Regions from separate parts of the Paraburkholderia sp. GAS33 genome, predicted to be linked through region 1. Evidence: predicted binding sites of a transcription regulator. Region 1 holds the regulator's gene; each other region holds the start of a gene.
The links. The regulator HrcA, encoded in region 1, represses chaperone genes, less so after heat shock. The targets are predictions, from matches to a motif close to TTAGCACTCNNNNNNNNNGAGTGCTAA.
Positions count from the first base shown of each region.

Region 2: rpoH (RNA polymerase sigma factor RpoH) is a predicted target of HrcA. The motif match lies at 3,539-3,565, and genes of this name have one in related genera.
Region 3: groES (co-chaperone GroES) is a predicted target of HrcA. The motif match lies at 3,696-3,722, and genes of this name have one in related genera.

Region 1 covers NZ_JBNDMP010000023.1:46,166-53,810, reverse strand. The annotation lists gene P3T24_RS37300 (thioredoxin family protein) at 1-175, opposite strand, end outside; gene grpE (nucleotide exchange factor GrpE) at 232-810, opposite strand; gene P3T24_RS37290 (RNA-binding S4 domain-containing protein) at 1,283-1,690, opposite strand; gene hemH (ferrochelatase) at 1,772-2,842, opposite strand; gene hrcA (heat-inducible transcriptional repressor HrcA) at 3,055-4,074, opposite strand; gene P3T24_RS37275 (NAD kinase) at 4,383-5,285, shown strand; gene recN (DNA repair protein RecN) at 5,387-7,084, shown strand; gene glnE (bifunctional [glutamate--ammonia ligase]-adenylyl-L-tyrosine phosphorylase/[glutamate--ammonia-ligase] adenylyltransferase) at 7,118-7,645, opposite strand, start outside.
Region 2 covers NZ_JBNDMP010000005.1:546,283-553,927, reverse strand. The annotation lists gene ybiB (DNA-binding protein YbiB) at 1-374, shown strand, start outside; gene leuA (2-isopropylmalate synthase) at 780-2,519, shown strand; gene P3T24_RS19040 (nuclear transport factor 2 family protein) at 2,645-3,031, opposite strand; partial or broken gene P3T24_RS19035 (acyloxyacyl hydrolase) at 3,075-3,214, opposite strand; gene rpoH (RNA polymerase sigma factor RpoH) at 3,626-4,561, shown strand; gene cydP (cytochrome oxidase putative small subunit CydP) at 4,866-5,126, shown strand; gene P3T24_RS19020 (cytochrome ubiquinol oxidase subunit I) at 5,116-6,714, shown strand; gene cydB (cytochrome d ubiquinol oxidase subunit II) at 6,768-7,645, shown strand, end outside.
Region 3 covers NZ_JBNDMP010000011.1:97,217-104,861, reverse strand. The annotation lists gene P3T24_RS28870 (MBL fold metallo-hydrolase) at 597-1,577, shown strand; gene P3T24_RS28865 (hypothetical protein) at 1,567-1,941, opposite strand; gene P3T24_RS28860 (hypothetical protein) at 2,011-2,175, opposite strand; gene P3T24_RS28855 (DUF4304 domain-containing protein) at 2,110-2,418, shown strand; gene P3T24_RS28850 (hypothetical protein) at 2,582-3,052, shown strand; gene groES (co-chaperone GroES) at 3,795-4,085, shown strand; gene groL (chaperonin GroEL) at 4,138-5,781, shown strand; gene cysC (adenylyl-sulfate kinase) at 5,915-6,532, opposite strand; gene P3T24_RS28830 (hydroxymethylpyrimidine/phosphomethylpyrimidine kinase) at 7,164-7,645, opposite strand, start outside.

The DNA.
Region 1 (7,645 bases):
GCTGCGCCAGCATCGCCTTCTTCGCTATTTCGCAGTTGAAGCAGTCGAGTCCCCAGAAGAACACCACCGCCACCTCATCGCGAACCGCTTCGAGCGCGGCGTCGAACGACTCTGCGCTCAATTCCTGCATCTCGAACACGGCAAAAGCCGTGGAATCGACGGGAAGGTTGGCCATGATAGCGGGGATGCCTGCCCGGGAGCGCCTGAGCGATGCCTGAGGTCTACTTCGGCTTACTTCGGCTGGGCGACGGTAACGAGCGCCGGGCGCAGCACGCGGTCGGCGATCACGTAACCCTTTTGCAGCACGGAGACGATGGTGTTGGGCTCCTGCTCGGCCGGCACCATCGAAATAGCCTGGTGACGATGCGGGTCGAACTTCTCGCCTGCCGGAGGATTGATCGCCACGACGCGGCCTTTCTCAAGCGCACCGCTCAACTGGCGCAGCGTCAGCTCGACACCCTCACGAACCTTCTGCAGGTCGTCGGACGAGTGGGCGACGGCGGCCTCGAGGCTGTCGACTACAGGCAGCAGATGCTCGGCAAAGCTCTCGATCGCGAACTTGTGAGCCTTGGTGACATCTTCCTGCGCACGCCGGCGCACATTTTCGGTCTCGGCCTTGGCACGCAGAAAGCTCTCCTGCAACTCGGCGATTTTGGTCTGCGCTTCGGCCAACGCGGCTTCGGCGCCGGCCGGCGCAGCTTCAGCCGGGTTGACTTCCGGCTGAGCTGCGTTGGCCTCGGCAGCCTGGCGCGCGGCTTCTTCGGCGGGCGTGGGATTCTGGCTCGTCGGATTCTCTTGCGTGTTTTCCATGTCGCTGAAAGTCGTAAAAAAGTTAAAGCCAAGGGCGGCCGCGTGGTGCTCTGAAAGGCCCGCTTGAGCGTTGCAGAAACGCCACACAAACCACCGCTCATCGCCTACTGAGTTTGGGTCTCAAAGCACGATTTCAAGCGGTCAAAAGGAACTTTTCGCACCGCAACAGTGCGGCAGAAATGCCTCGTTACAACCATTAATCAGATAGAGATTGAGCGGCCTCGTGGACTGACCTAAACTTCAGCTGTCCACCCGGGAAGGCACGTTTACCCTAACCTGGTATATACCACTTCACTTAACTCATCGCGCGTTCGTCCAGCATCATTTCGGGGGAGTACCGTGAAACTGACCTTCGCAATATCCGTGGTCGCCTTGGTGCTCGTAGCGGGAACCACGACCATCTGCATGTCCGGGGCCGTCAACGACAGCACGACCGAATATGGCGGCGTGCACGCGACGATGGAACAACTGTTCAATCCCCACCTGAAAGTTTGTCGATAGTGCGCCGGTCGCGCTTGGTCGGACGCCCGTGCAAAGCGGCGGCCGGCTCGCGATACGTTTTACGCCGCTCCTGCTCCACCTGCCGCTTCACCTTGCTTTCCTCGGTTTCCGCATAAAGCGTCTGCGCCACACTCGCCGGGCCGCGCACGTCGCACACACCCAGTACTTCCACCTGCCATACGATGCGTTCGATCTCGATTTCGACGAGATCGCCGACCCGCACCTCCTTGGCCGGCTTGACTGCAGCACCGCCAATCCTTACGTGAGCTTTGTCAACGGCATCCGCTGCCAGCGAGCGTGTCTTGAAGAAACGCGCTGCCCATAACCACTTGTCGATGCGCAGGCGCGCGCCGGGTTCGGTCGAAATCCTGTAGTTCATCAGCTAGTCTGGCGCCCTATGTACGAAGCGGCGTCGCAAGTTGCGCATCAAGCGCGTTGAAAACGATTCCGTCAACCAGTCTCACGCCGGCACCGTACCTTGCGCGGAGGCCACCTGCACCGGCCAGCCCTGCAGGTTCTGGGCGACGATCTCCCCCAGCGCCGCAATCCACGCCTGCGAGGCGTTCAGGCAAGGAATGCGGTAAAACTCCTTGCCGCCCGCATGGACGAACTCGTCGCGGACTTCCATGCCGATTTCCTCAATAGTTTCCAGGCAATCGGCAGTAAAGCCCGGACAAAACACATCCGCGCGGCGCACCCCCGCCGCGCCCAGCTCCTTGAGCGTCGGCGCGGTATAGGGCTGCAACCACTCAGCCTTGCCGAAACGCGACTGGAACGTGACGCGGCACTCCACCGTTGTCAGCCCGAGCGCCTGCATCAACAGTGCCCCCGTTTGCTGGCACTGGTCGTGATACGGGTCACCGAGATCGAGCGTACGTTTGGGAACGCCATGGAAGCTCAGCACCAGCTTGTCGCCGGCCGCGAAATCCGGGCGTCCATGGGCATGCCAGTACTGGTGTACCTGCGCCGCCAGCGCCGCGATATACGCCGGATGATCGGCATATTGGCGGATGGTGCGGATTTCCAGCTGGTTGCGCATGCGTTTGAGCGCCGAGAATGCAGCGTCGAATGCCGTAGCCGTAGTCGACGACGAGTATTGCGGATACATCGGCACCAGCAGGACGCGCTCGGCACCCGCCAGCTTGAGCTGATTCAGCATGTCCGGGATGCCTGGCATGCCGTAGCGCATGGCGTAGTCGACGATCGCCGTGTAGCCGTTCAACTGCAGCAGATGCCGCAGACCTTCCACCTGCTTCTCCGTGAACACGCGTAACGGCGAGCCTTCCGGTGTCCATACCGCAGCATATTTCTTGGCCGACGAGCGCCCGCGAACCGGCAGGATCAGGAGCCGCAAGATCACCTGCCAGAGGACCGCGGGAATCTCCACGACACGTGGGTCGGACAGAAACTGCGCGAGGTAGCGCCGCACGGCCCGTGGCGTCGGTGCGTCGGGCGTGCCCAGATTGATCAGCAAAACCGCAACACGATGAGATGTGGCGGGTTGCGATGGCCGCTCGAGATCGAAACGCATAGGCAACAGGGCTAGCCGCGTACAGCGGGAAATCGGTTCAGGTGAGAGTCATTATAGCGGGGCGGTCCGCAGCCGATACCTGGCCATTCGGCCGATTGGCAAGCCGCGCGCCGCATCGCATCATTTGCAGCATGCAATTCGGGCTCCTGCCCGACGGAGATGCGGGCAATGGCAAGGCAATGAAACGTGCCGCGGTACCGGGGCGCAGACGCTTATTGTTGGCTGAGCGTCAGCGAGAGCAGGCGCGCGGTGATGTCGACAATCGGAATCACACGGTTGTAGGCCATGCGCGTCGGCCCGATCACGCCGAGCGTACCGACGATCTTGCCGTTCACTTCATACGGCGCGGTCACGACGCTCATTTCCTCGATCGGCACGAGATTCGACTCGCCGCCAATGAAGATTTGCACGCCCTGGGCGTGACTCGATACGTCGAGCAACTGAAGGAGGCTGGTCTTTTGGTCGAATACATCAAACAGCTTGCGCAGCCGCGCCATGTCCGAAGACAGGTCGGCCACTTCGAGCAGATTGCGCTCGCCGGAGATCAGCACGGTCTCGCCGGCGTCAGCTTCATCTGTGCTGGCCTTGACGGCGGCGTGCATCAGCGTGGTCATGTCGCCGCGCAGCTCGTCGATCTCTTCGCGCAGGCGCCGGCGCACTTCGTCGAAGGAAAGGCCGGCAAAGTGCGCATTGATGTAATTGGACGCTTCCACCAGTTGCGACGGCGAAAAATCGCGTTGCGTCGCCATGATGCGGTTCTGTACGTCGCCTTCGGGCGTGACGATGATGAGCAGGATGCGCTTGTCGGACAGGCGCATGAACTCGATCTGCTTGAAGACGTGACTGCGCCTCGGGGTCAGCACCACGCCGGCAAACTGCGACAGGCTGGACAGCACGCTCGCCGCCGCTGCAACGATCTTCTGCGGCTCGCCCGCCTGCAGCGTGGTCTTGACGGTACGGGTGACCGCTTCCTCGTCCGCCGCGGACTCGACTGTGAGCATCGTGTCGACAAACAGACGATAGCCGCGCGGCGTTGGAATGCGGCCCGCCGAGGTGTGCGGGCTGATGACAAGCCCCGCCTCTTCCAGATCGGACATCACGTTGCGGATCGTCGCCGGGCTCAGCTCCAGACCGGAGTAGCGGGACAACGTGCGCGAGCCGACCGGTTGACCTTCAGCGATATATCGCTCGATCAACGTTTTGAGGAGGGTTTGTGCGCGGGGATCTAGCATGACGGAAAAGTTTAGCTTAATGACGCGACGACCGCGAGCGCTAACAATAACAGCGTTCACGCCTTCGTTGGCGAGGCATGGGCTGCATGTGCCGGTTTGCCCGCACAACCCCTGGCGCGAACCCGCACCTGCGGGTTCGACGCAACGCATACCATCCCGCTGTCACGAGGAGTTCATCATTCTGCCGATAATCCTGCGCAGGCCGGCCGGCACGGGCCTGCAGCCCGACAGGCGCGCCCGCGTGGCGCCGGCCACCCATGTGGCCGCGGACGGTTCTTTTCAGCCCTCACCTATGGTGTAATGCCGGCATGCAAGTTACCAGTCAGTTCAAGACCGTCGCGCTCGTCGGGCGCAACAACACGCCAGGCATTGGCGAGCCGCTGACCGCGCTCGCCGCGTGCATCGCCAGGCGCGGCTTCGACGTGGTGTTCGAAGCGGACACCGCTGCGGAGATCGGCATTACCGACTACCCCGCCCTGCGCCCCGCGGAAATCGGCGCCCGCGCCGACGTGGCCGTGGTGCTGGGCGGCGACGGCACGATGCTCGGCATCGGCCGCCAGCTTGCGCCGTACCGCACGCCGCTGATCGGCATCAACCATGGGCGGGTCGGCTTCATCACCGACATCCCGATTTCAGCCATGCAGGAACTCGTGCCGCAGATGCTGAGCGGCAATTTCGAGCGCGAGGAACGCATGTTGCTGGAAGCGCGCATCATGCGCGGCGGCAGCCCCATCTACCACGCGCTGGCCTTCAACGACGTGGTGGTCAACCGCAGCGGTTTCTCGGGAATGGCGGAGCTGCACGTGGCCGTGGATGGCCGCTTCATGTACAACCAGCGCTCGGACGGACTGATCGTCGCCACGCCGACTGGATCGACCGCCTACGCGTTGTCGTCAGCCGGGCCAATCCTGCATCCACAGTTGCAAGGCATCGTGCTGGTGCCGATTGCGCCGCACGCATTGTCGAATCGCCCCATCGTGCTGCCGGACGACTCAAAGGTCAGCATCCAGATCGTCTCCGGCCGCGACGTCAACGTCAACTTCGACATGCAGTCGTTTACCGCGCTCGAACACAACGACAAGATCGAAGTGCGCCGCTCACGCCATACCGTGCCGCTCCTGCACCCGGTCGGCTACAGCCATTACGCGACGTTGCGCAAGAAGCTGCACTGGAATGAATACCCGTCGCACGAAGACGACATCAAGCCCTGAACCGATCCCGAATCCTGAATCCTGAACGAACACTGCGCCGATCCTGAGCTAACCCTGAGCACCTGGCCGCAGCCGGTAACCCAAGCTACCAGACGACCTCCATGCTTCGCCACCTCTCGATACGCGACTTCGTCATCGTCGCCGCGCTCGACCTTGAATTCGACAGCGGCTTCACGGTTTTCTCGGGCGAAACAGGCGCCGGCAAATCGATCCTGATCGACGCCCTGGCACTCGCGCTTGGCGCCCGCGCCGATGCAAGCGTCGTGCGCACCGGCGAGGCCCGCGCGGATATCACCGCGGAATTCGAAACGCACGCTCAGGTGGATCAGTGGCTCGACGAGCAGGCGTTAGGCTCGGCGAGCGGCACGAATAGTACGCACGGTGCAAACGGCGCCGGTTCGCACGACGAGACCGTCATGCTGCGGCGTGTGGTGGATGCGAACGGCCGCTCGCGTGCCTTCATCAACGGCACTGCGGCGACGCTCGCGCAACTGCGCGAGGTCGGCGAAATGCTGGTCGACATTCACGGACAGCACGCCCACCAGTTACTGATGCGCCCGGATGCGCAGCGTGAGCTATTCGATACGCACGCAGGATTGGTCGACAAGGCTGCCGCGGTGAGCCGCGCCTGGCGCGCCTGGCGCGACCGGGCGCAAGCGGTCGAAACAGCCAAAACGCGCGATCGCGAACTGCAACTCGAACGAGAGCGGCTCGCGTGGCAACTGGCCGAACTCGACAAGCTCGCCCCGCAGCCGGGTGAATGGGAAGAGGTCAACGCAGAACACAACCGTCTGTCGCATTCGGCCAACCTGATCGAAGGCGTGCAGGGAGCGCTCAACGCCCTCTCCGAGTCGGACGAGGCGATGATCACGCATCTGGCATCGATCGTCTCGAAGCTGCGCGACCTGGCGGAAATCGATCCAGCGTTAAACGATGCGCTCGCTGCGCTCGAGCCTGCTGAAATCCAGTTGCAGGAAGCTGCCTATTCGCTGAGCCACTACGCGCAAAGGCTCGAACTGGACCCCGACCGGCTCGCCCAGATCGAAAGACGTGTCGACGCCTTGCATTCGGCCGCGCGCAAATTCCGTCTGCAGCCGCAGACGCTGCCGGAGGAACACGCCGCGCGTCGCGCGCAACTGGCCGCACTGGACGCCGCCGCGGATCTGGACAGCCTGCACGCTGCCGAGGCCAAAGCAAAGGAAGCCTATCTGGCCGATGCCAAACAGCTGTCCAAAGCACGTGCCAAGGCCGCCAAGGCGCTCGGCTCGGCGGTCACCACGGGCATGCAGGAACTGTCGATGAAAGGCGGCAGTTTCGAGGTCGCACTCGTCGCGCTGCCGGAAGGCGGAGCGCATGGCCTCGAACAGGTGGAATTCCGCGTTGCCGGGCACGCCGGCGTGCCGCTCCGGCCGCTCGCCAAGGTCGCTTCAGGCGGCGAGCTGGCGCGGATCAGCCTCGCGCTCGCTGTGATCGCGAGCGCCGCCAGCCCGACCCCCACCCTGATCTTCGACGAAGTGGATACCGGTATTGGCGGTGGCGTCGCCGAAGTAGTCGGGCGTCTGCTGCATCAACTCGGTCGCGCTCGCCAGGTGCTGTGCGTCACGCACTTGCCGCAAGTGGCAGCGCGCGGCGACCATCATTTCCAGGTGGCCAAGGCATCGGACAAGAAAGGCGGTACGGTCAGCAGCGTCACGTCGCTGGACAAGGCCAGCCGGATCGAGGAAGTGGCACGCATGCTCGGCGGCCTGGAGATCACCGCCACCACCCGCAAGCACGCGAAGGAAATGCTCGCGGCGTAGACGGCAGTTACGACAGCGCCCCCCGCCCTCGCCTCACCCAAACACCCGCTTCCACAACGCCAGCACAGCCGCGCGCTCCGCCTCGACGGTCTCCGGCTCGACGCGCGCCTTCTCCATCCCGTCGAGCCTCAACCTGTGCTGCAGCTTGCGATACGTGCGATAAGCCGCGCCAACCGTCTCGGCCTCTTCCTCGCTCATCATCCCAAAGCGCGACACCTCACGCAGCAACGCGATATTGCCCGTATTGCGGATCAGCTCGGGGTCACGCGCGGCGTGCAGCAGCACCCAATACTGAACGGTGAATTCGATATCCACCATCCCGCCGCGATCGTGCTTCAGATCGAACAGCTCGGTACGGTTTGGATGGCCGGCTTCGACGCGTTCGCGCATCTCGACAATCTCTTTGGCGAGCGGCCCGGCCTCACGCGGCGTGGTCAGTACCTGCTCGCGGATCGCTTCGAAGCTCGCGCCAATCTCGGCATCGCCCGCGCAGTAGCGTGCCCGCGACAACGCCTGGTGTTCCCACACCCACGCCGTATTGGCCGCATCGCCCTCGCGTAA
Region 2 (7,645 bases), on a different contig from region 1:
CGTTCGCGCCGCCCGGGCTGCGGCTCGTGAACTACACGCATCCACCCTATCGTGACGCCCTGACCCAATTGTTCGTCACTCATCCGGATGCGGCCGCAGGCGGTGCGCTGCTCGCACGCGGCACAGAAGGCGAAGCCGTCGCCGATACGCGCCGGCAGGTGCAGATCGACTGGCTGCATGACGGCATCTGCGAAACACGCGTGGCCGCCGAGCGCTCCTCGGCAGACGCCCCCGAAGTCGAGTTGCCCGAAGCACGCGACGCCGCTACCACCGCTGCGTGGATCGATGCCGTACTGCGCGGCGAAGCGCCCGTGCCGAGCGCGATCGAACGGCAGATTGGCGTGATCGCGGAGATCGCCCGAATCTCGGCGTGACGGGCTTCGCGCGGGCGCTACGGCGCCTCGCGCGAGGCTGCGCACCGATCCATTGCGCGCATCCGCGGTTGACACGCGGCGGCCCGCTCGCATACATTTGACCCATGCGTTCCCTTCCGAACACCCTCCGAATTACCTCCGGCCGCCTAGCGCGGCCCCTATCGCTACGTCTAGCGTAAGCCAGGCGTAGCGCCGCGCGTTGGCCGCCCCAGCGGTTCAAAGCCGGTCCTCAAAGTAGTCCCGCAGTTCCGTTGCACCCCAAACCGTAGTTCCTTTTACAACCTGTCAGTCGTTTGTATTCGTCCGTTTACCGTTCGGACGAATCGCGAAGGTCGCATCCGTGGCAACCCGCCAGCCGCTCGAGGCCACGCCCCTTCGCATACGACAGAACGAACGAGGCTCATCATGTTGCGCAATCCCGCTGAAAAATACCGACCGTTCCCTGCCGTCCGTTTGACCGGACGAAAATGGCCCAGCCGCACGATCCAGCAAGCCCCCATCTGGATGGCCACCGACCTGCGCGATGGCAACCAGTCGCTGATCGAGCCCATGAGCATCGCGCAAAAGCTCGAGTTCTTCGAGATGCTGGTCCGGATCGGCTTCAAGGAAATCGAAGTCGGCTTTCCGTCGGCCTCGCAGACCGACTTCGATTTCGTGCGCAAGCTGATCGACGAGAAGCGCGTTCCAGAAGATGTGACGATCCAGGTGCTCGTCCAGTCGCGCGAAGAATTGATCGCGCGCACCTTCGAGGCGCTCGAAGGCGTGCCGCGCGCGATCGTCCACTTGTACAACGCGATCGCACCGGCGTTCCGCAAGATCGTCTTCAACCAGTCGAAAGACGAAGTGAAGGCGCTCGCGGTCGAAGGCACGCGGCTGATCAAGCAGTACGCGCAAGCACGGCCGCAGACGCACTGGATCTACCAGTACTCGCCCGAGACCTTCAGCATGACCGAGCTGCCGTTCGCCCGCGAGGTATGCGACGCGGTCGCCCAGACGTGGCGGCCCACGCGCGATCAGAAGATGATCATTAATCTGCCCGCTACGGTCGAAGCCGCGATGCCGAACGTGTACGCCGATCAGATCGAATGGATGGACCGCAATCTCGGCTACCGGGACAGCATCGTGCTGTCAGTGCATCCTCATAACGATCGCGGCACCGCGGTCGCCGCCGCCGAACTCGCCGTGCTGGCGGGCGCGGATCGCGTCGAAGGGTGTCTCTTCGGGAATGGCGAGCGCACCGGCAATGTCGACCTCGTCACACTGGCGATGAATCTTTACACCCAAGGCATCGACCCAGGCCTCGACTTCTCGAATATCGACGCGGTACGCCGCGTGGTAGAGCGCTGCAACCAGTTGCCGGTGCATCCGCGCCATCCGTATGCGGGCGATCTCGTCTATACGGCGTTCTCGGGATCGCACCAGGACGCGATTCGCAAGGGCTTTGCCCAGCAGAAGCCGGACGCCGTGTGGGAAGTGCCCTATCTGCCGGTCGACCCGGCCGACGTGGGCCGCAGTTATGACGCTGTGATCCGCGTGAACAGCCAGTCGGGCAAAGGTGGCTCGACCTACCTGCTCGAACGCGGCATGGGCTTCACGCCGCCGCGCCGCGTGCAGATCGAGTTCAGCCACGCGGTGCAGGCCGCCACAGATATCAGTGGCGCCGAGATCAGCGGTGAGGCGATCTGTGCGTTGTTCGCCCGCGAGTACTTCGAGACCGCAGGGCCGGCGCAGCGGGTCAACGCTTCAACCGTGCGGTGGGAAGATCGCGACGTCAATGTGGCGGCGGCGAATCGGCCCCGTGGGCCGTCCGAGCCGCAAGACCGGCAACATGCGCCGCACGAGCAACACGCCCGGCGCGTCGCCGCCGCGTTCGCTGCAGTTGCGGGGCAGACGATTGAGGTCATCTCGTTTGAAAACACGCGTACCACCGATGGGCGCACGGCGGTGTTCGTGGGCTGCAGGGTCGGAGAGCACGCGGTCCGTTACGGCGTTGGAGTTAGCCCGGAAGCTGCGACGGCGGTCGTGGATGCCGTTGTCAGCGCGGTGAACCGGGCAATCGGAACAAACGAGGCGGCCGGGACAGATATGGCAGAAGTGGTAAATCCGGCGGCGTGGCAAGAGCGCGACCGTAGAGTCGCGGCCTGACGGCAACCGGCTGCTCAACTCAGACGCAAAAGCAGACAACAACCTTAAGAAAGCGCGGCACGATCTGCCGCGCCTACGAGCACGGGTCGCTCAACCAGCGTCCCGGCGAGAGAAGCCCACCGGCCTCACTCGATCGCGCAACGCGTTGCCTGCCATGCGACCAGCCGCCACTCACCGTCTTCCTGCGCATGCAGTGCCGTATAGGCAATCGGGAACAGCAACGCGCCGTTGTTCGCCTCCATCTCGATGAGCGCTCGCCCCGTGACGATCACACAGGTTTCACGCCCCACCGGCAGCACCTCCTGTGACTGGATCTCGATCTGCCGATAACGACGGCGCCCCGCTGTGATTCCGTCGATGAACTGCCGCTTCGTTTCCCGTTTGCCATTCGTGTGGACATAGCTGACGGTCTCGGAGAGCAGCGAGTCGAGCAACGGTCCGTTGCCATCGACCATCGCTCGAAAGCGGTCGCGCTCGAGCCCACGAATCGCCTCGATCACCTTTGCGGACATTGCTCAGCCCCTTTGCCTCGACGGGCCGACAGCGGCCGCGGTCTTAGAAGTTACGTTGCAAATATAGCTGGCTGAAATTTATACCAGGTTTGGGCTCTTTGATACCGCCGTTCGCGAAGGACGCCAAAACCGGTAGACCGCCAGACGCTGCTGCCGACATACGAAGCCCACCCCCACGTCGGCTGTCGAGGGGACGCAGGAACATTGCGGCGCGGCCGCGATCCAACTTCAATCGCGGTACCCACCGCGCATAAATTGCCCTTGAAAAAGCCGGTCCTGCACCCCATATACCCGAAGCCGCGGGCGCAAGAAACCATAAGAAGAAAGCCGGAATTCAGCAGACCAATACTCGAAAAGGCCGAAAACCGGTGGCAGTCCACCAAGGCGCCCCCATCCAGAGCAAATCCTACGCTCATCCCCGTCAAAGCGTAGAAAGCGTATGATGCTATTGAAAATCAAATTTCAATAGCCAGACGGGAACCATGATACCCCCACATACTCTAAGTATTAGCACTCGGATATTGAGAGTGCTAACATCCACGCTGGAGTCGAAGTTCGACTGAGCTTTTGGCTGATTCCAAAGGAGTTTTCTACGTGAGCAACGCAATGACCCTTCCGAGTACTCTGAGCCCGTCGTCGGCTAAGGCCGCTTCGGCAGGTGCACTGGCGCTCTCGCATTCTTCGCTGCTGCCCGGTCAACTGGGCAATATCGACGCCTACATCCAGGCCGTGAACCGGATTCCGATGCTGACGCCGGCGGAGGAACGACAGTTCGCCACCGAATTTCGCGAGCAGGGTAACCTGGAGTCCGCGCGCCGCCTCGTCCTGTCGCATTTGCGACTGGTGGTGTCGATCGCGCGCAACTATCTGGGCTATGGCCTGCCGCATGCCGACCTGATCCAGGAAGGCAATATCGGCCTGATGAAGGCCGTGAAGCGCTTCGATCCGGAGCAGAACGTGCGTCTCGTGTCGTACGCCATGCACTGGATCAAGGCCGAGATCCACGAATACATCCTGCGCAACTGGCGCATGGTGAAGGTCGCCACCACCAAGGCGCAGCGCAAGCTGTTCTTCAACCTGCGCAGCCACAAGCAAGGCTTGGGCGCGTTCACGCCGGACGAGATCGAAGGTCTCGCCAAGGAACTGAACGTCAAGCGCGAGGAAGTGGCCGAGATGGAAACGCGCCTGTCCGGTGGCGATATCGCCCTGGAAGGTCAGGTGGAGGACGGCGAGGAATCGTACGCGCCGATCGCCTATCTGGCCGATTCGCATAGCGAACCGACCGCCGTGCTGGCAGCACGTCAACGCGACAAGCTGCAAAGCGACGGCATCGCCAGCGCCCTCGAATCGCTGGACGCACGCAGCCGCCGGATTATCGAAGCCCGCTGGCTGCAGGTGCAGGATGACGGTTCGGGTGGTTCGACGCTGCACGACCTGGCAGACGAATTCGGCGTGTCGGCCGAGCGCATTCGCCAGATCGAGGCGAGCGCCATGAAGAAAATGCGCAGCGCATTGAACGAGTACGCTTAACGCAAAATAGGCGGCACTCGGCGCCGTCAGACACTCGCCCGCGCTCTGTAAGACATCAGCCCTGCCCTCGTAAGACGGCGGGGCTTTTTCATTTACCACGTCGCAACCCCACCCCATTTCCTTGACGTAGCGCAAGGTTGCTTGTATTAGTGACGTGGACGGCATGCCTACGCGACCCAATGCCACAGTCGCGAACTTCCTCGCTGCCAGCCCCTATCTTAATATCGTTATGCATTCTCCAAGCCGTCTGCGCGGCCTGGATCCGGCCGGGTAAACCGGTGTGAAGTCGAACCATCGACCGATCATGACCATAACGCTACACGAGAGGACTCCGCCTCGCCCTGCCCTGCGCGCGCGAATCGCCGCCTGGGCACGCGGACCGACCTTCGGGCGAGATATCGCCATCGTGCTTGCCATCAAATTTGCACTCCTGATGGTGCTCAAGTACGCGTTTTTCAATCATCCCATGGCGGAGAACATGTCCATGCCGCCCGCGCTCGTCGCGCAGGCGCTGCTCTCCGCGCCCGCCCCGCATCCGTCTCAAGGTGATCAACATGCCCGGTAGCGAAGTCGTCGACCTCTCGCGTCTCCAGTTTGCGGTGACGGCGCTTTATCACTTTTTGTTCGTACCCCTTACGCTCGGACTGTCCTGGCTGCTTGTCATCATGGAATCCGTCTACGTGATGACCGGCAAGCAGATCTACAAGGACATGACGCAGTTCTGGGGCAAGCTGTTCGGCATCAACTTCGCGATGGGCGTCACCACTGGTCTCACGCTGGAGTTCCAGTTCGGCACCAACTGGTCGTACTACTCCCATTACGTCGGCGATATCTTCGGCGTGCCGCTCGCGGTCGAAGGGCTGATGGCGTTCTTCCTCGAGTCGACCTTCGTCGGCCTGTTCTTCTTCGGCTGGCCACGGTTGTCACGGGTGCAGCATCTGATCGTCACCTTCCTCGTTGCACTGGGTTCGAACCTGTCCGCGTTGTGGATTCTGGTCGCCAACGGCTGGATGAACAATCCGGTCGGCGCCGAGTTCAACTACGAAACCATGCGGATGGAACTGTCGAGCATCTACGCGGTGCTGTTCAATCCCGTTGCACAGGTGAAGTTCGTGCACACGGTTTCCGCCGGCTATGTGACGGCTTCGATGTTCGTGCTCGGCATCTCGTCGTGGTACCTGCTCAAGCGGCGCGACACGGAATTCGCGCTACGCTCGTTCGCGATAGCGGCGGGCTTCGGCCTCGCATCGACGGTCTGCGTGATCGTGCTCGGCGACGAATCCGGCTACCGCACCGGCGAAGTCCAGCAGGTCAAACTCGCCGCCATTGAATCGGAATGGGAGACCGCGCCGGCGCCCGCACCATTCACGATATTTGGCATCCCGAACCAGAAGGAAGAACGGACCGACTATGCGATCCGGATTCCATACGCGCTCGGTATCATCGCGACGCGTTCGCTCGATGAGCCGGTGCTCGGTCTGAAGGATCTGATCGCGCAAAACCAGCTGCGCATCAAGGACGGCATGATTGCGTACGGCGCGCTGCAGCAACTCAAACAAGGCAATGCCACCGACGACGCCAAGGTCGCCTTCGCGCTGCACAAGGACAATCTCGGCTACGCGCTGATGCTCAAGCAGTTCACACCCAACGTCACGGATGCCACGCCGGACCAGATCGCCCAGGCGGCGAAGAAGACGATTCCGCCGGTGTTGCCGGTGTTCTTCTCATTCCGCATGATGGTTGGCCTCGGCATCCTGTTCCTCGTGACCTTCCTGCTCGCATTCTGGTTCTGCGCGCAGCGCTCGCTGCTGCTGGACAAGCGCCGCTGGTTCCTGCGCTGGGCCGTGTGGGCGATTCCATTGCCGTGGCTTGCGGCGGAATTCGGCTGGATCGTCGCCGAACTGGGGCGTCAGCCGTGGACCATTGCCGGCATCCTGCCCACCACGCTCTCGGCTTCGAGTCTGACGGCCTCGGACCTGTACCTGAGCATCGGCGGCTTCGTGGTGTTTTACACGGCGCTGTTTGTGATCGAAATCACGCTGATGTTCAAGTACGCGCGGCTCGGTCCGTCGTCATTGCATACGGGACGGTATCACCATGAGACGCCGCCACAGGGTCAGCCGTCCAAGCCGCTGAGTACCACTGCTGCATGATCGGCCATCAGACTGCGCAAGCTGTCCTGGCTGTGTAAAAGGGAAAAATCATCATGGATTACGCAACCCTCAAAGTGATCTGGTGGGTCCTGATCGGCGTCCTGCTGATCGGCTTCGCCGTTACCGACGGCTTCGATATGGGCACAGCCATCCTGCTGCCGTTCATCGCGAAGACCGACTCCGAGCGGCGCATCGTTGTGAACACCGTCGGCGCGACATGGGAAGGCAACCAGGTCTGGTTCATCACCGCTGGCGGCGCGATGTTCGCGGCATGGCCGCTCGTCTACGCGGCGTCGTTCTCGGGCTTCTACTTCGCGATGCTGCTGGTGTTGTTCTCGCTGTTCTTCCGGCCGGTGGGCTTCGACTACCGCAGCAAACGCGAAGACCCTCGCTGGCGTAGCGCGTGGGACTGGGCGCTGTTTATCGGCGGCTTCGTGCCGGCGCTGGTGATCGGCGTCGCCTTTGGCAACCTCCTGCAAGGCGTGCCGTTCGCATTCGATACCGACCTGCGCGTCACCTATCACGGCAGTTTCTTCGCACTGCTGAATCCGTTCGCCGTGTTGTGCGGGCTTGTCAGCGTGTCGATGCTGGCCGCGCACGGCGCCGCATTTGTGAAGATGAAAACGGATGACGTGATCGCGCGTCGTGCCTCAGTGGCCTTGCGCATCGCGTCGCTCGCTGCTGTGGCGTTGTTCCTGCTCGCTGGCGTGCTGGTGGCGACGTTGATCGGTGGTTATCAGATCGTCGACGCGGCGCCGTTCGATACGGTCGCCAACCCCTTGCTAAAGAGCGTGATCGGCGCACCCGGCCTGTGGCTCACCAACTACTCGACCTACCCGTGGATGGTCGCGGCACCGGTGATCGGCGTGGTGGGCGGCGTTCTGGCGTTGCTGCTCGCGAAGTCACGCTTCGAGAAGAGCGTGTTCATCTG
Region 3 (7,645 bases), on a different contig from region 1:
GCCGCAAGACCACATTTGAGGCAACACCACATATCGCATCAAATGTGATCGAACTCATTTAATGCGGGAGATCTGCATGTCCGGTTCGATGAGCGGGGGTGTGGAAACGGAGTTAGGGCGAGGTTACTCGGGCACCGCCAGACGAAAGGGGCGGCAACAGACAAACCGAACCTACTGCCACCGCGCCACATCTCGACTCTACCGTGATCTGCCCGTTGCATAGGCCCGTTCGATGAACGCCCGGCGGAGAGATCTATCAGTCGGAATTCGGCTAGGAAAGGATCTTCGACATCGCTGGCTAGATCGTCGACATTCGACTATTCACCGTCGGTCAACGCGGAGCTTCTGGACTCGAAGGTAGTTGATCGTTGAAAGTATTTGCCGTAGGGCCGCGAACCGGGTGAATCGACGAATAACGTGTTCCCCCTGTTTGAGTACCGCAGCGATTTGGAGTCCAATCACGCAGTCAGGAAATTGGACATAAAGAAGCGATTCACGGAAAAGCAGATCATCGGCTTCCTGCGGAAGCCCTCGGCCGGACCCCGCTGGGGCGTTGATCGTGCAAAATGACCGGCCACCAAGGCCAAGGAGACGACATGGATTCGCAGACCACATCGCAGGAACCGGAGATGGATGACGACGGTCGCCGACGCAGGGATTTCGTTCGTGGCGGCTTCTCCTTGGGTGGCGCGATCGCGCTCGCAAGCACCGCCTCTGCGACTGCCTCTGCGGCGCCGAAAGACGACCTTTGGGCGACGCCTGCGCGCACCGGCGGCAAGCTGCTGGTGCGTTGGCTGGGCGGTGGCGTCACGGAAATCGCCACACCTGACTACAAGCAGATTGCGTACGGCGACGCGTGGATCTGGAACAACGCGGGCTGGGATCGTTTCGGCGTGAAAAAGCCGCCGGAATATGCCAGTGCCAAGGGATTCGCCGACTATGTCGCGGGCAAGAAACCCGATGCAGTCTTTGTGCTGCTCACCCATGACCACGGCGACCACATGGGCGATTACTTCGAGATGCTCAAAGCGCTGAACGACGCCGGCGTGCTGGTCAAGACCACGGGGCAGAGCGACATGATGCGCTCAGCGCTAGTGCCGGAGTTTCGTAAGGTGGGCCTGGATCCCGCGGAAATCGTCGTGAACGGCGGGGCGGGGATGAACTTCGGCGGGGTGTCCCTGCACGGCGAGATGTCGGCGCATCTGATTCCCGCACTGCACTCCAACTTGTGCGGCTATCCGGCGGCGGGCTTTATGCTCGACATCGGTGGAGTTCGTGTGTATCTGAGCGGAGACACCGATCTTTTCGGCGACATGCGATTGATCGGTGAGCGTTACAAACCCGATCTGAGCATTGTGTCTGCGGGCGGCGGGCCCTTCACGATGAATCCGCAGGACGCGGCACGGGCCAGTGCGTGGGTGGGGGGGGCCCATGGCATACCCGTGCATTATGCGCACAACGGGCTGGTGCTGGGTGTCGAGGCGGGCGAGCAATACCGCCAGGCTGCCTCGCACGTGGCGCCCTCGCTGCGGGTCTCGGTAATGAAACCCGGCGAGCAGACGTTGATCACCGTCTGACGGTGTGGGCTGTGGCGGCTCGCGTGCCATGGGTCGGTTCGATTCCGGCCCAGGCCACCAAAAAACGCAGTGACGTTTCTAAGGCCCATTGCCGCGAGCGAGCGGCGGCTTGGCGGAAACTCGATTGTCGTAATCTGCCCGTTGCATAGGCCCGTTCGATGAACGCCAGACGGGGAGATCCATCAGTCGGAATTCGGCCGATACTGTTGAAAAAGTCGATGACCGTCTCGCGCATGAGGTTTTCAGGGGTCTTCTTACCCTTGACCGACGCTCGCGAGCGGCTTGTGGGTCGATCTGAGAGGTCGATTTTTTTGCTTGTCGATTGCAAAAGCGAGGCAGCGACTTTTTCAACAGTATCGGCCACTTTCAGACAGTCGACATCGCCGCCGAATCGCTGACAATCGCCGTGAAAACGGGCGGCAATTTGGCCGCTTCAGCCACATGAGATACCTCGATGAGCCGTGACGAGATGAGCAGCGCTTTGAAAGCGCGTTTTGTCCCCGCGCTTCGCCAGCTTGGGTTCAAGGGTTCTTTGCCCCATTTTCGGCGACAACGAGATAGTCGGGTTGACCTTTTGACGGTGCAGTTCGATCGCCATGGAGGGGGCTTCGTCGTGGAGCTAGCTCAATGCGGCGCAGAGGGTATCACGACCCATTGGGGGAAAATCATTCCTGCAGCCAAGGTCAAGGCACACGATCTACATCCCCGTCAGCGCCATAGACTCGGGGCGTCTGGACCGAATAAGGACTACTGGTTTCGATTCGACGAGGGTACTTCGCCAAAGGCTGTCGCAGATACGCTATGCGCTCACATCGACGAGGCTGAGCGTTGGTGGGGCTAGTCGCTATCGACCCCTTTGCGGTGGCTATAGCCGCTCGGTCGCCTGCGGTCGAATCCTTCGCGGTGATCTTCGGCCAGCAACAGGCATTCGACATGGGCATCAAGACTGGTGACAATCGCAGATGCGTCGGCTGGACCATTTCGAATGCCGCATTGGAGTTGCAATGGCAAAGCATGGGCAATTCATCACGTTAGGTCGGTCAGTCATCGCATATCCGATAGCCGTGGCTGCGGGTGCGATGACGTTTATTCCAGCCCTTATTGTCGGAAGTACGCAACTCCCTGGTGTCGTCGCAAAGCACGGATTTGTGTTTAGCATTCCTCATGTTGTCGGAGCTGAGCTGGGCGCTGCCCTATTGGGCCTCGCGATTTTTGCGTTGCCGCTCTTCCCCTTCTACGTAGCCGGAATGATCGTTGCCAACAAAGCCGGAACGAGGCACTGGCTTTATTTCGCGACTATGGGCGTGGTGCTGTCCGTGGGCCTCTGGGCGGGCATGATCTTTTTGTCCCCCCGCGTTGACAACGAACATTTCGCATTCAGCGTGCTGATCCGGCTCGTTGCTCCCGTTGGGGTAGTGAGCGGTCTTGCTTGCTGGCTGTTCCTCTATCTTACGTGGCTGCGTGAGGCCTCATAGCCGTCGTCCGATTCTTCTTTTGAATGTCTGCTGTCGGCAAAGGCCGTGGTCCGCTGTGGGTCGACACGCGACGATCGCCGTTTCGTACAGATGGGTCATCCGTCTGCATACTTGGCGCGATTGAGCGCACATACGACGGCGGGCGGCTGAGTACGGGCGGCGTTCAAAGAAAGCACGTCTTTCGGGCGGTCCAGTAAATTCCCTACTTTCGGGTCTAGCCACCTTCGAACACTCCCACTGGGGTGCCGTCAGGGAGACGAACTGGATCACCTGCCAGAACTCTGTGCATCGGCTGCACCTGATAGCCGCAAGCCGCATCATCTTTTTCGAACTTCCCGGGCTTGGATGAGAAATGAGATCGATTCCGGGGGTTTACCCTAGATTGAATGTCAGTCGTTACGTTTTGCGGAACGATGGTCGTCAGAAATCGCTGGGTGGCCAGCAGCGTGCGCAACCCTGCGGCACGGCTACGTGGGTTATAAGTCATTGTTTTTATGGAATGTTCGCCCTGTTGGCGCGTCCGAGCGCAGGTCACGAGTTCAAACTTAAGTGAACAAAGTTCAAAGTTAAGTGAATCTCGACAACCCCCGCAAAAAATTCCCACCCCCATCCTTCTTGAATTTGTCACCGCCCGTCCATATAATTGGCACTCGCTGCACGAGAGTGCTAACAACATCGCCGGCTGGCCCAGCCAGCCGGGTTTTCTCAGCGTTCTTCAGTCTCAATCAAGAGAGGAGTATGTATGAACCTTCGTCCTTTGCATGATCGCGTGATCGTCAAACGTCTGGATCAAGAAACCAAGACCGCGTCGGGCATCGTGATCCCCGAAGCCGCAGCAGAAAAGCCGGATCAAGGCGAAATTCTGGCAGTCGGCCCGGGCAAGCGTGACGACAAGGGCGCACAAATCGCGCTCGACGTGAAGGTTGGTGACCGCGTCCTGTTCGGCAAGTACGCAGGCCAGACCGTTAAGGTCGACGGCAGCGAACTGCTCGTGATGCGCGAAGAAGACATCATGGCCGTGGTGCAGAAGTAAGCGCAAAGCGCTACTTACCCGGTTATATCCCAAGAATTCAAGGAGTTAGAAGATGGCAGCTAAAGACGTCGTATTCGGTGATTCCGCCCGTGCCAAGATGGTTGAAGGCGTGAACATCCTCGCGAACGCTGTGAAGGTCACGCTGGGTCCGAAGGGCCGCAACGTTGTCCTGGAGCGCAGCTTCGGCGGCCCGACGGTCACCAAGGACGGTGTGTCGGTCGCGAAAGAGATCGAACTGAAAGACAAGCTCCAGAACATGGGCGCGCAAATGGTCAAGGAAGTGGCTTCCAAGACCAGCGACAACGCAGGTGACGGCACCACGACCGCAACGGTCCTGGCCCAGTCCATCGTTCGCGAAGGCATGAAGTACGTTGCATCGGGCATGAACCCGATGGACCTGAAGCGCGGTATCGACAAGGCTGTGACTGCAGCTATCGAAGAACTGCGCAAGATCAGCAAGCCGTGCACGACCAACAAGGAAATCGCTCAGGTTGGCGCGATTTCGGCAAACAGCGACTCGTCGATCGGCGATCGTATCGCTGAAGCAATGGACAAGGTCGGCAAGGAAGGCGTCATCACGGTTGAAGACGGCAAGTCGCTGCAAGACGAGCTGGACGTGGTTGAAGGCATGCAGTTCGACCGCGGCTACCTGTCGCCGTACTTCATCAACAATCCGGACAAGCAAGTTGCTGTGCTCGACAACCCGTTCGTGCTGCTGCACGACAAGAAGGTGTCGAACATTCGTGACCTCCTCCCGGTTCTGGAACAAGTCGCCAAGGCTGGCCGTCCGCTGCTGATCATCGCAGAAGACGTCGAAGGCGAAGCTCTGGCAACGCTGGTTGTGAACAACATCCGCGGCATTCTGAAGACTGTTGCTGTCAAGGCTCCGGGCTTCGGTGATCGTCGTAAGGCCATGCTGGAAGACATCGCGATCCTGACCGGCGGTCAAGTTATCGCTGAAGAAACCGGCCTGACGCTCGAAAAGGCAACGCTGGCTGAACTGGGTCAAGCCAAGCGTATCGAAGTGGGCAAGGAAAACACCACGATCATCGACGGCGCTGGTGAAGGTGCCAACATTGAAGCGCGCGTGAAGCAAGTTCGCACGCAAATCGAAGAAGCAACGTCGGACTACGACCGTGAAAAGCTGCAAGAGCGCGTGGCCAAGCTGGCCGGCGGTGTTGCAGTGATCAAGGTCGGCGCTGCGACCGAAGTCGAAATGAAGGAAAAGAAGGCGCGTGTCGAAGACGCACTGCACGCAACGCGCGCAGCTGTGGAAGAAGGCATCGTGGCCGGCGGCGGTGTTGCACTGATCCGCGCTCGTACGGCAATCGCCGGTCTGAAGGGCGCTAACGCCGATCAAGACGCAGGCATCAAGATTGTTCTGCGCGCAATGGAAGAACCGCTGCGCCAGATCGTCACGAACGGCGGCGAAGAAGCCAGCGTCGTGGTGGCAGCAGTTGCAGCAGGCACGGGCAACTACGGCTACAACGCAGCAACCGGCGAGTACGTCGACCTGGTCGACGCTGGTGTTGTGGACCCGACGAAGGTCACGCGCACGGCACTGCAAAACGCAGCATCGGTGGCAGGTCTCCTGCTGACGACCGACGCAGCTGTTTGCGAACTGCCGAAGGAAGATGCTCCGATGGGCGGCGGCGGAATGCCGGGCGGCATGGGCGGCATGGGCATGGACATGTAATTTCGGATGGGGCTCCTCCGGGAGCCTCGTATCGAAACACATGGGGGCGGCGCGCTGTAAGGCGTGCTTCCCAAAAGAGAAAACCCGCAGCGATGCGGGTTTTTTCGTTTCCGAAGCCAGATGGATCTTTTATTTAGGGCTTCAGGAGATACGTCTCATGCAGATAGTCGAAGATCCCCGCCACGCTCGCGTCTTTGCTCTGCGTCGCGGTATCCACGCGTAACTCCGGGTTGGCCGGAGCCTCGTAGGGTGCGGACACACCGGTAAACGCCGTGATTGCGCCAGCCCGTGCTTTGGCATACAGACCCTTGGGATCGCGCCGCGCGCAGTCATCCACGGAAGCGGAGAGATAGGTCTCGACAAACCGGTCAGGCCCAATGATCTCGCGCGCCATGGCTCGATCTTCGCCCATCGGCGAAATCAACGCGGTAATCACAATCAGACCTGCATCGTTCATCAACTGGGCAACATGCGCCACGCGGCGGATATTCTCGCGCCGGTCTTCTTTGCTGAAACCGAGATCGCTGGCCAGGCCGTGCCGGACGTTGTCGCCGTCTAGCACATAGCACGGGTGACCCAAGGCGATGAGCTGTCGTTCCAGTTCATACGCAATCGTGGATTTTCCGGCCCCGGACAACCCGGTGAGCCAGACCGTGACGGCCTTCTGCTGGAACATCCGCGCGCGGTCCTGGACGTCTACCGAACCGCTGACGCGTTGCAGGAACGCTTGTGCAGGCTTGGCGGACGCCACGGATTTGCTTGCTTCGGGGGTGGTTCGAGCGCCATGGCCGGTGTCCGGGAGGTCGGGGCTGGCGTCAGAAGGGGAGCGGACGTAGGCGTGTGAATTGTCCACTTTAAAGATTCCCGCTGGGGTCAATGCCAGTCAATTGACCGGGGTGCCTAATCGAATGTTCGTTGCGGCAGGAACCGATCGCGCACGCGTGATCGCGCTGAGGCGAGTGAAAAGACGGGGTCCGAGGTGGCATAAGGGGCGCCGGCGACATTACAGTTCGTAAATTCTACTGGCTGATAAGCAATCCAGTTGTAACGTTTGATTACGTTTGTAATCAGGACGTGCGAATTTTCTGCTTGAACACCGCGTGCCAACGTGGGTACGTGATGATTCGTAACACGATTGACTGGCTGTTGTGGGAGCAAGGCGGTGCCAAAGGAGGCTAGCCCAGCGAGGGCTTGAAACAGCTGAGTTTGAGGATGTCCCTCAGGGGAGAAGGCATCGGGCCAATGCTGTCGGCGGCGCTGTCTTGAGCGGCGCGCAGAAACCCATGAAAGGCTGGAGTCGGTGCTGCGTAAGCTTGAGAGGTAAGCGCAGGAAATAATCCAGGGCGTACCGGCCGCCCGCGACCGGCCCCGCCCCGCATCGCTTAGTGCCGCGCTTCTCCCGGCGGCGCATCTTTCGCGCTACCCAGCGGCGTTTCTTCGTCGCTACTGCGGGCCCAGAAAAACCGGTCCGGCAGATAGGCCCCCATCCCGGGACGAAACGCGTTGCGCATGGCCTGATACAGATACTCCTGAGCTTCGCGCACAGCTTCAGCCGGGTCCTGACCGTTGGCCAGCAACGCTGCAATAGCAGCGCCCAGCGTGTCGGTCAAACCCATGATGCGGTGCGGGCCACGGTCCCACATATCCTGACGCAACTGGCCGTCGTCGCTGAAAAGCGTATTGACGAGCCGGTGAGTGCCGGTTTCCGTGGACAGGATGTATTCGCAGCCTTGCGATAGCAGGTGCGAGATTGCCGCGTCGAGACTCGGCGCCTCGGCGTCCCCGTCCGGCTGCGCGAGCGCGAGCAGGGTGGCGTGATCGGCCACAAGCAATGTGGTTTGTGGTGCGAGCAGGTCGGCAATCG